One region of the Geodermatophilus sp. SYSU D00703 genome, then DNA from elsewhere that is predicted to be linked to it. Evidence: riboswitches for the same ligand, from Rfam matches in the RefSeq annotation. Region 1 holds a riboswitch; the other holds the start of a gene.

Region 1 (4,190 bases):
ACCAGCGCGGCCTGCAGGTAGTCGCGCGCCGGGTCGACCAGCCGCGTCCAGTCGTCGGTGCGGCGCCGGGCGGCGAGCGCGGCGAGGGCCGAGGACAGCGTGCAGCCGGTGCCGTGCGTCGCCGTCGTCCGCACCCGGGGGCGGCGGGTCACGGTGACGCCGTCCGCGGTGGCCAGCACGTCCACGCTCTCCTCCCCGCCGAGGTGACCGCCCTTGAGCAGCACCGCGCGCGGGCCGAGTGCCAGCAGCGCGGTGGCTTGGCCGGGCAGCTCGGCCACGCTCGTCGCCGGCGCCCCGCCGAGCAGCACCGCCGCCTCGGGGACGTTGGGCGTGACGAGGTCGGCCACGGGCAGCAGGTGGGTGCGGACGGCGTCCACCGCGGCCTCGTCGATGAGCCGGTCGCCGCTGGTCGCGACCATCACCGGGTCGCAGACGACCGGGCCCGCCCGGCGGCCGCCCAGCGCTGCCGCAACGGCCCGGACCACCTCCGCGCTGCCCAGCATGCCGGTCTTGGTGGCGTGCACCTCGACGTCGTCCAGCAGCGTCTCGAGCTGCGCGGTGACGAACTCCGCCGGCACCGGGTGGACGCCGGTGACGCCGCGGGTGTTCTGCGCGGTGAGGGCGGTGAGCACCGCCGTCCCGTAGGTGCCGAGGGCGCTGAAGGTCTTCAGGTCGGCCTGGACGCCGGCACCGCCGCTGGGATCGCTACCGGCCACGGTGAGCGTGACCGGGACGCCGCTCACCGTGGCGCACCTACCGAGCGCCCCGCGTCGATCCGCGCCCGGAGCTCGCGGGCGGCGGCCGCGGGGTCGGCCGCCGCGCAGACCGCCGAGACGACGCAGACCCCGTCCACCCCGGTCGCGGCCACCGCCGCGGCCCGCCCGGCGTCGATCCCGCCGATCGCGACCGCGACCAGCCCTGCGGCGCGGGCGCTCGCGGCGAGTGCCCGTGTGCCCGCCAGGCCGAGGCCAGGTGCGGCGTCGGGCTTGGTCGGCGTCGCCCACACCGGGCCGATGCCGACCAGGTCCACGGTGCCCGGCGGCAGGGCCAGTGCGGCGTCGAGGTCCGCGGCGGAGGTCACGCTCAGGCCCAGCGGCGCACCGGGGCCCAGCAGCCGCCGCACCTCGGCCGGCGGCAGGTCGTCCTGGCCGACGTGCACCCCGGCGCCGGCCAGCAGGGCGACGTCGACGGCGTCGTTCACCACCACCGCGACGTCCGGGCGGTCGGCCAGCGCCGCCTGGACCGCCCGGGTCAGGGCCAGCAGATCGCGCCGGGACGCGGTCTTGTCGCGCACCTGGACGGCGCTGACCCCGCCGGCGACCGCGGCCCGGACGACGTCGGCGACCGGCCGGGGCCGGGACAGCCCCGTGTCGGTGACCAGGTAGAGGGTCGGGTCGAGCGCGCTCACGCCGCCTCCCGGACGTCGGCCCGGGTCAGCGAGTCCCCGTCGAGCGCGTCGAGCGCGTCCAGCCAGGCCGGGGCGAAGGTGCCGGGCCCGTCGGCGACGTCGGCGGCCACCTCCGCGGCGAGCGCCACGTGGGCGTGCGCGGCCACGACGCCGGTCAGCGGGTCGTCGCAGACGGCGAGGTAGGCGGCGACCAGGGCGCCGAGCGCGCACCCGGCGCCGGTGGTGCGGGTGAGCAGGACCGATCCGCCGCCCACCCGCACGGTCCGCCGTCCGTCGGTGACCAGGTCGACCTCGCCGCTGACCGCGACCACCCCGCCGGTGCGCCGGGCCAGGTCGGCGGCGGCCTCGGCGGCCGCGTCCGTGCTGTGCGTGCTGTCCACGCCGCGGCCGCCGGCACCGGCCCCGGTCAGCGCCATCACCTCCGAGGCGTTGCCCCGGACCGCGGTGGGGCGCAGCTCGACCAGCTCGGCGGCCAGCGCCGTCCGGTAGGCCAGCGGGCCGACCGCCACCGGGTCGAGCACCCACGGTGTCCCGGCCGCGCCGGCGGAGCGGGCCGCCAACCGCATCGCCTCGGCGGTGCGCGCGTGCACCGTGCCGACGTTGACCAGCACCGCCGAGGCGACCGCGGCGAAGTCCCCGGCCTCCTGCGGCGCGTCGACCATCGCCGGCGCCGCGCCGGCGGCCAGCAGGGCGTTGGCGGTCATCGTCTGGACGACGGTGTTGGTCAGGCAGTGCACCAGCGGTGCAGCGGTGCGCAGCGCCTCGCGGGCCGCGCGCAGGTCCATGGCTCCCACGCCGTGACATCCCTTCGCCAGTACGAACTGGAGCAGGTTCGACGGGTGTCCTCTCAGCCCCGGGCGGGGGCACCCCGTGCCACTTGCGGTCCCGAACCTAACAAGCCCGCCGGGGAGCACGGCCCCGCTACGGTGCGGCCCGTGGCGGACCTCCACGACGAGCTGTTCGGCGTCTCCCCCACGGTGCGCTCCGTGGCGCTCGGCCACGGCCAGCAGGTCGAGACGCGCTCGCGGGCCGGTCTGGTCGGCGCCTCGAGCGCGGAGAAGGGTACGAGGAGCTGCTGGTCAACCCGACCCTGCTGACGCTGGCCCGGCAGCGCGGCGACATCGACTGCGGGCCTGCGCTACCTCGTCGTCGGGTACGGCAACTCCCACCAGCTGGTGGTCCCGCTCGCAGCCGGCCACGCGTCGGTCGCGTTCGAGCTCGACACGGACCCGCTGGTGCACCTCCCGGCCGTCCTCGAGGTGCTGCGGCGGCACTCCCGGCTCGGCTGACCGGCGCCGGTGGGAGTCCGGTCAGTCGGTGCCGGTGAGCGCGGTCGACGGGAGCCAGTCGGCGTCCAGCAGCTCGGCGATCTCCTGGAGGGACGACGTGTCCGCACCCGCGGTGGAGCCGCTGACCGCGAGCCGCTCGACCATCACCCGGGCGACCTGCTCCTCGACGGTGTCCTCGGCGAACGCCACCCGCCAGGGGGAGACCTGCCCGTCGCGGTGGGTGCGGCCGGTGACCTGCCGGGCCTGGATGCCGGAGAATCGCGGCTGGTGGAACAGCCCGACCCGCGGCGCGGCCGAGGCGGCGGACCCGTCCGGCAGCAGCTCGCCGGCGTGCAGGCTGATCGACGCGGTCACCGTGAACACGCACACCGGTGCCGCCCCGGTCTGGAACCGCAGCCGCTCGGCCTCGACGTCGAACCGGTCGCGGCCGTAGACGGCCGCGACGGCGATCCCGGAGTCGAGGAGGGACTCGCGGATCGGGTCGGCCGCCGTCTCCACGAACTCCACCGAGACGGCGACCTGCCGTTCGGCCTCGACCTGCGCCTTGACCCAGTCGACGGTCGCCTGGGCGCGGATCAGCCCGGCCTTCTGCCGGAAGCGCAGCAGCGCCGCCCGCCCTCGCGCGGTCTGCCGGCCGCGGCGGGCCAGCTGCATCTCGGCGCGGAACTCCTGCCACTCCGACTCGTAGGCGGCGCGCTCGGCCGGGGTCAGCGACACCGGCGTCCCGGTGACCGACACCGGGCCCCACGGCGCCGGGCGGTGCAGGGTCGCCGGCGGGTGCTCGTCGGCCAACCAGCCCTGCAGGCGGGCGAGGTCGGCGCGGCGGCGGTCGGCGTCCTCGGTCCAGGCCCAGCCGTACCGGCCCCGTTCCACGTGGAACCCGTGCTCGGCGAGCCTCGCCGGCAGGTCGCCCCACGCGCGCAGCGGCTCGCCGTGCCGCTGCGCGAACTGCGGGGCCAGGTAGGACAGCTCCAGCGGTGTGTGCGCCGGGGTGGCGGTGGCCGCGATGACGAACGGGGCGTCCTTGACCCGGCCGGCGCCCGAGACCGCCTTCCAGTGCTTCCACCGCTGCGTCGTCGTGTGCCGGACCATGTGCGCCTCGTCGGCGATGACCACGTCGAACCGGAGCTTGCTGACCTTCGCCAGGCGGTCCCAGGTGGTCACGCACCAGCGCAGGCCGCCGTCGCCGAAGCCGGCGATCGACCGGGTCCAGTGCGGGATGGTGATGGCCGCCGGCCGGTCGGCGACGACGAGGACCGTGCGGCCGCCGCGCTGCGCCGCGACCTCCCGGGCGGCCAGGACGGCGGTGCCGGTCTTGCCCACACCGGGGTCGTCCCCCAGCAGGAAGACCCGGTGCCCCGCCTTCGCCGAGGCGGCGATCGCGGCCGCCCCGGTCAGCTGCTCGTCGCGCGGCTGCAGGGGGCGGGCGGCGGGGACCGGGCGCGGCGTGGCGTTGAGCTCGTCCTCGAGGAAGCGCTCGAACGTGTACGGCG
Region 2 (4,190 bases), 160 kb from region 1:
GGCGCCGCTGAGCCAGGCCTGCGCGCCGTCCAGTGCCCCGAAGGCGACGTTGACCCAGGCGACGCCGGCCGCACTGAGCAGCAGCGGCCAGGTCCGGCGCAGGACCTCCCGCGGGGTGGTCAGCCCGGCGGCCGGCAGCAGCGACAGCTCGGCGGCGAGCACCACCGCCGAGGTCACGAGGTCGCCGCTCACCAGCAGCACTCCGGTGAGGACGGCGATGGCGCCGAGCTGGGCGACCGGGTTCACCGCCGACAGCGGCACCGGGCGCACCGGTCCGAGGGCGAGCGGCGCGGTCACGGGACCGCCACCGGGGTGCCGAGGCTCAGCACGTCGTCGGCCAGCGCGGCGACGACGTCCGCGTCGTGGGTCACCAGGCACACGGCTCGGTCGCCGTCCTGCTGCTCGGCCAGCAGCGCCACCAGCTCCGACCAGGTGTCGCGGTCCTGGCCGAAGGTGGGCTCGTCGAGCACCAGGACCGGCGGGCGGGTGGCCAGCGCCGTGGCGACCGACAGCCGCCGCTGCTGCCCGCCGGAGAGGGTGAACGGGTTGGCGTCGGCCAGCGGCGCCAGGCCGAGCCGCTCGAGCAGCACGTCGGCGCGCCGGTGGGCCGCCCCGTGTCCGGCGCCGGCGCGCCGGGGGCCCAGGGACAGCTCGTCGCGCACCCGCCCGGTGAGGAACTGGTGCTCGGGGTGCTGGAACACGGTGCCGACCCGCTCGACCAGCTCGGCGGCCCGCCAGCGGGACGGCGGCCGGTCCGGTCGCCGCAGCCCCGCGGTCAGGCCCGGTCCGGCGGTGACCCGGCCGGTCGTGGGCGCGCGCAGGCCGGCCAGCAGCAGCGCCAGGGTGGACTTGCCGGTGCCGTTGGGGCCGGTGACCGCCAGGGTGCGCCCCGCCCGCAGGACGGCGTCGGTCGGCGGCAGCGCCGGCGTGGGCGAGCCCCGGTGGGTGAACCCGGCCGCCTCCGCGGCGAGCAGCACCGGCCCGGCGGGGGAGCTGCGCCGGTCGGGGAACCGCAGCGGCGCCGGTGCCCACCCGGGGGCCTGCTCGGCGATCCCGCCGCCCGGCAGCAGCTCGACGACCCGGTCGACCTGCGGCAGCCAGGCCGCGGCGTCGTGGTCGACGACGACGAGCGTGGCGCTGCGGTCGGCGACCGCCCGGGCCACCGCCCCCCGGACCAGCTCGGCGCCGGCCGGGTCCAGCTGGGCGGTCGGCTCGTCCAGGAGCAGCAGGCCGGGCCGCGGGGCGAGCGCGCCGGCCAGCACCAGCCGCTGCTTCTGCCCGCCGGACAGCGCGCCCGTCGGCCGGTCCCGGCCGAGGTCGAACCCGACCGCGGCCAGGGCGGCGTCCACTGCCGGCCCGATCGCGGCCGGAGGGGTGCCGGCGTTCTCCAGCCCGAAGGCGACGTCGTCCCCGGCGCGGGTCATGACCAGCTGCGAGTCGGGGTCCTGGAAGACCATGCCGACGCGCTGCCGCCCCCGGTCGGGCGGCTCGCCGTCGACGGTCAGCTCGCCGACGGCGTCCCCGCTCTCCGGCTCCAGCAGCCCGCCCAGCGCCCGCAGCAGGGTGGACTTGCCCGACCCGGAGGCGCCGGTGAGCAGCACCCGCTCGCCGGGGGCGACGGTCAGGTCGACGTCCCGGACCGCCCACCCCCGCCGGGTGGCGTGCCGGAAGCCCCACCCGGCCAGCCGGACGGCGGCCGGGGAACCACCGGTCAGCGTCAGACCCGGGTGCGGCCGGACGCGAACGCCGAGAGGGCGCCGCTGGCGGCGAGCGCGCGGGTCAGCGCCGTGCCGCCGACGCCGGCGATGACGGCGGTGCTGGCCACGACGAGCGCCACGTAGGTCGTCTTCCAGCCCGCAGTCCAGTCCGGGTAGTAGTAGAGGAGGTCGAGGACGGCGGCCATCGCACCGGCCAGGGCCGCGGACAGCAGCGCCTGCGGCCACCCGAACCGGCGGTACCGGAACGCGGCGAAGCCCGCCTCACCGGCCAGGCCCTGCAGCAGGCCGTAGACGATCGTCGTCGTCCCCCAGGCCGAGCCGAGCAGCGCGGAGACGATCGCGGCGACCAGCTCGGCGAACAGGCCGGCGCCGGGCTTGCGGACGACCAGCGGGGCGAGCACGGCCGGGACCAGCCAGACGCCGTACATGAGGGCCTGCCCGGGCGGGAAGGCGGCGAACGCCGTCCCGGTGCCCGCCCACAGCATGCCCCAGGCCCAGAAGACGACGCCGAAGGCGACGCCCAGGACGGCGGTGACGACGATGTCGACGGTGCGCCAGCGCGAACGCGCCCCGGTGGGCGCAGCCGACGACGGACGGACGGCCTGGTCGGCCATGACTTCCTCCAGACTCCCTGCGCCGGCATGACCCGGATCAGGTTCGAGGGTCTGCGGGATCCCGCACTCTCAGCGCCGAAGCGCTCCCCTGCTGTGTGTTCGGTTGTGGTGCCAGCCTAGCCCGTCTGCCGGCCCGTGATCGCCGCGCGGCCCCCTCAGCCGAGGACGAAGCCCAGCAGCAGATGGGCGTTGAGGCCGATGATCAGCGCGGCGACGACCGCGCCGGCGACCGTGGTGACCGGGCGGTTGACCCAGGAGCCCATGACCGAGCGGCGGGCGGTCAGCCACAGCAGCGGCACCAGGGCGAAGGGGATGCCGAAGGAGAGCACCACCTGCGACCAGACCAGCGCGGTGGTCGGGTCGCCGCCGAGCAGCAGCACGGCCAGGGCCGGGGCCAGGGTGATCAGCCGGCGGGCGAGCACCGGGACGTGCCGACGCAGGAAACCGGCCATGACCACCTGGCCGGCGTGGGTGCCGACGGACGAGGAGGCGAACCCGGAGGCGAGCAGCGCGACGGCGAAGGCCAGCGCGGCGCCGGTGCCCAGCTGGTCGCCCAGCCCGGCGTGCACGCTCTCCAGCGAGGCGATGCCGTCGTCGGCGGTGAACAGCTGCGCGGCGATCACCAGCATGGCGGCGTTGACCAGCCCGGCCAGCCCCATGGCCACCAGGACGTCGACCCGCTGGGCCCGCAGCAGCCGGCGTCGTCCGCTCGCGGTGCGCCCGGCGGTGACCACGTCGCCGTAGCGGCCCGGGGTGAGCGCGGAGTGCACGTAGATGACGTGCGGCATGACGGTGGCGCCGAGGATCCCGGTGGCCAGCAGCAGGCTCTCCGAACCGGCGAACGAGGGCACCAGGCCCCCGGCGACGCCGCCGGCGTCCACGCCCGAGCCCAGCAGCGTGTAGCCGAAGCCCAGGCCGATCACCAGCAGCAGGCCGGCGATCACCCGCTCGAACGGCCGGTGCCCGCGGGACTGCGCGGCCAGCAGCACGAACGCCACCACCGCCGTGATGACCCCGCCGACCGGCAGCGGCACGCCGAAGAGCAGGTTCAGCGCCACCGCGCCGCCGACGATCTCGGCCAGGTCGGTGGCGATGGCGACCGCCTCGGCCTGCAGCCACAACCCCCGCGTCACCGGCCGGGGCAGCTGCTCGCGGCACAGGGTGGCGAGGTCCCGGCCGGTGGCCAGCCCGAGCTTGGCGGTCAGCGACTGGATGAGCATCGCCATGAGGTTGGCCGCGACGATCACCCACAGCAGCGTGTAGCCGAACGATGCGCCGCCGGAGAAGTTGGTCGCGAAGTTGCCCGGGTCGACGTAGGCCACCGCGGCGACGAACGCCGGGCCCAGCAGCGGCCAGATCCGCCGCCGTCCGGACGCCGTCGGTGCCGGTCTCGGCGCGCCGACGAGCGTGGTCGGCAGGACGGCGGCCTCGGTCTTCGACAGGTACACGGCGGCCTCGCAGGGGCGGAGCGGGTGGGTGGGCGCTCCTGTCTGTGCCCGCCGGGGGTGACACGTGCGGGCCAGCCCGTGGCCCCGGCGGGCCGACCTAGCGGGTCGCGGTCCGGACCAGGGCGTCGATGCGGCGGGCGTGGGCGCCGCGCCAGTAGACCCGGTCACAGGAAGGGCAGCGGGAGAACTCGTCGTAGGTCCGCCGGGTGCCGTCCGGCAGCCGGTCGGCGACGTCGGCCTTGGCAACCGGCTGCAGCCGGGCGCCGCAGGCGGTGCAGCGGGTCAGCGGTGCGAGCGGGGGAGCGAACCGGTCGAGGACGTCGGCGAGCTGGTCGTCGGGCCGGGCGCCCCGGACCAGGGCGGCTCGTCCGCTCCCCGCCCGCCCGAGCGCCCGCCGCATGAGCAGGCCG

The links. A riboswitch is a leader RNA that binds a small molecule or an ion and turns the genes downstream of it on or off. The one in region 1 is predicted to bind thiamine pyrophosphate.
Region 2: linked by a shared signal. The riboswitch ahead of ACI782_RS03910 (ECF transporter S component) and the one ahead of thiM (hydroxyethylthiazole kinase) in region 1 are both predicted to bind thiamine pyrophosphate.

The regions. Positions count from the first base shown of each region.
Region 1 is NZ_JBJGYU010000002.1:234,083-238,272, forward strand. It holds gene thiD (bifunctional hydroxymethylpyrimidine kinase/phosphomethylpyrimidine kinase) at 1-743, opposite strand, end outside; gene thiE (thiamine phosphate synthase) at 740-1,408, opposite strand; gene thiM (hydroxyethylthiazole kinase) at 1,405-2,193, opposite strand; TPP riboswitch at 2,195-2,289, opposite strand; gene ACI782_RS04635 (hypothetical protein) at 2,344-2,505, shown strand; gene ACI782_RS04640 (helicase) at 2,719-4,190, opposite strand, start outside.
Region 2 is NZ_JBJGYU010000002.1:79,019-83,208, reverse strand. It holds gene ACI782_RS03920 (energy-coupling factor transporter transmembrane component T family protein) at 1-297, opposite strand, end outside; gene ACI782_RS03915 (ABC transporter ATP-binding protein) at 294-1,625, opposite strand; gene ACI782_RS03910 (ECF transporter S component) at 1,718-2,332, opposite strand; TPP riboswitch at 2,329-2,432, opposite strand; gene ACI782_RS03905 (Nramp family divalent metal transporter) at 2,488-3,780, opposite strand; gene ACI782_RS03900 (Mut7-C RNAse domain-containing protein) at 3,878-4,190, opposite strand, start outside.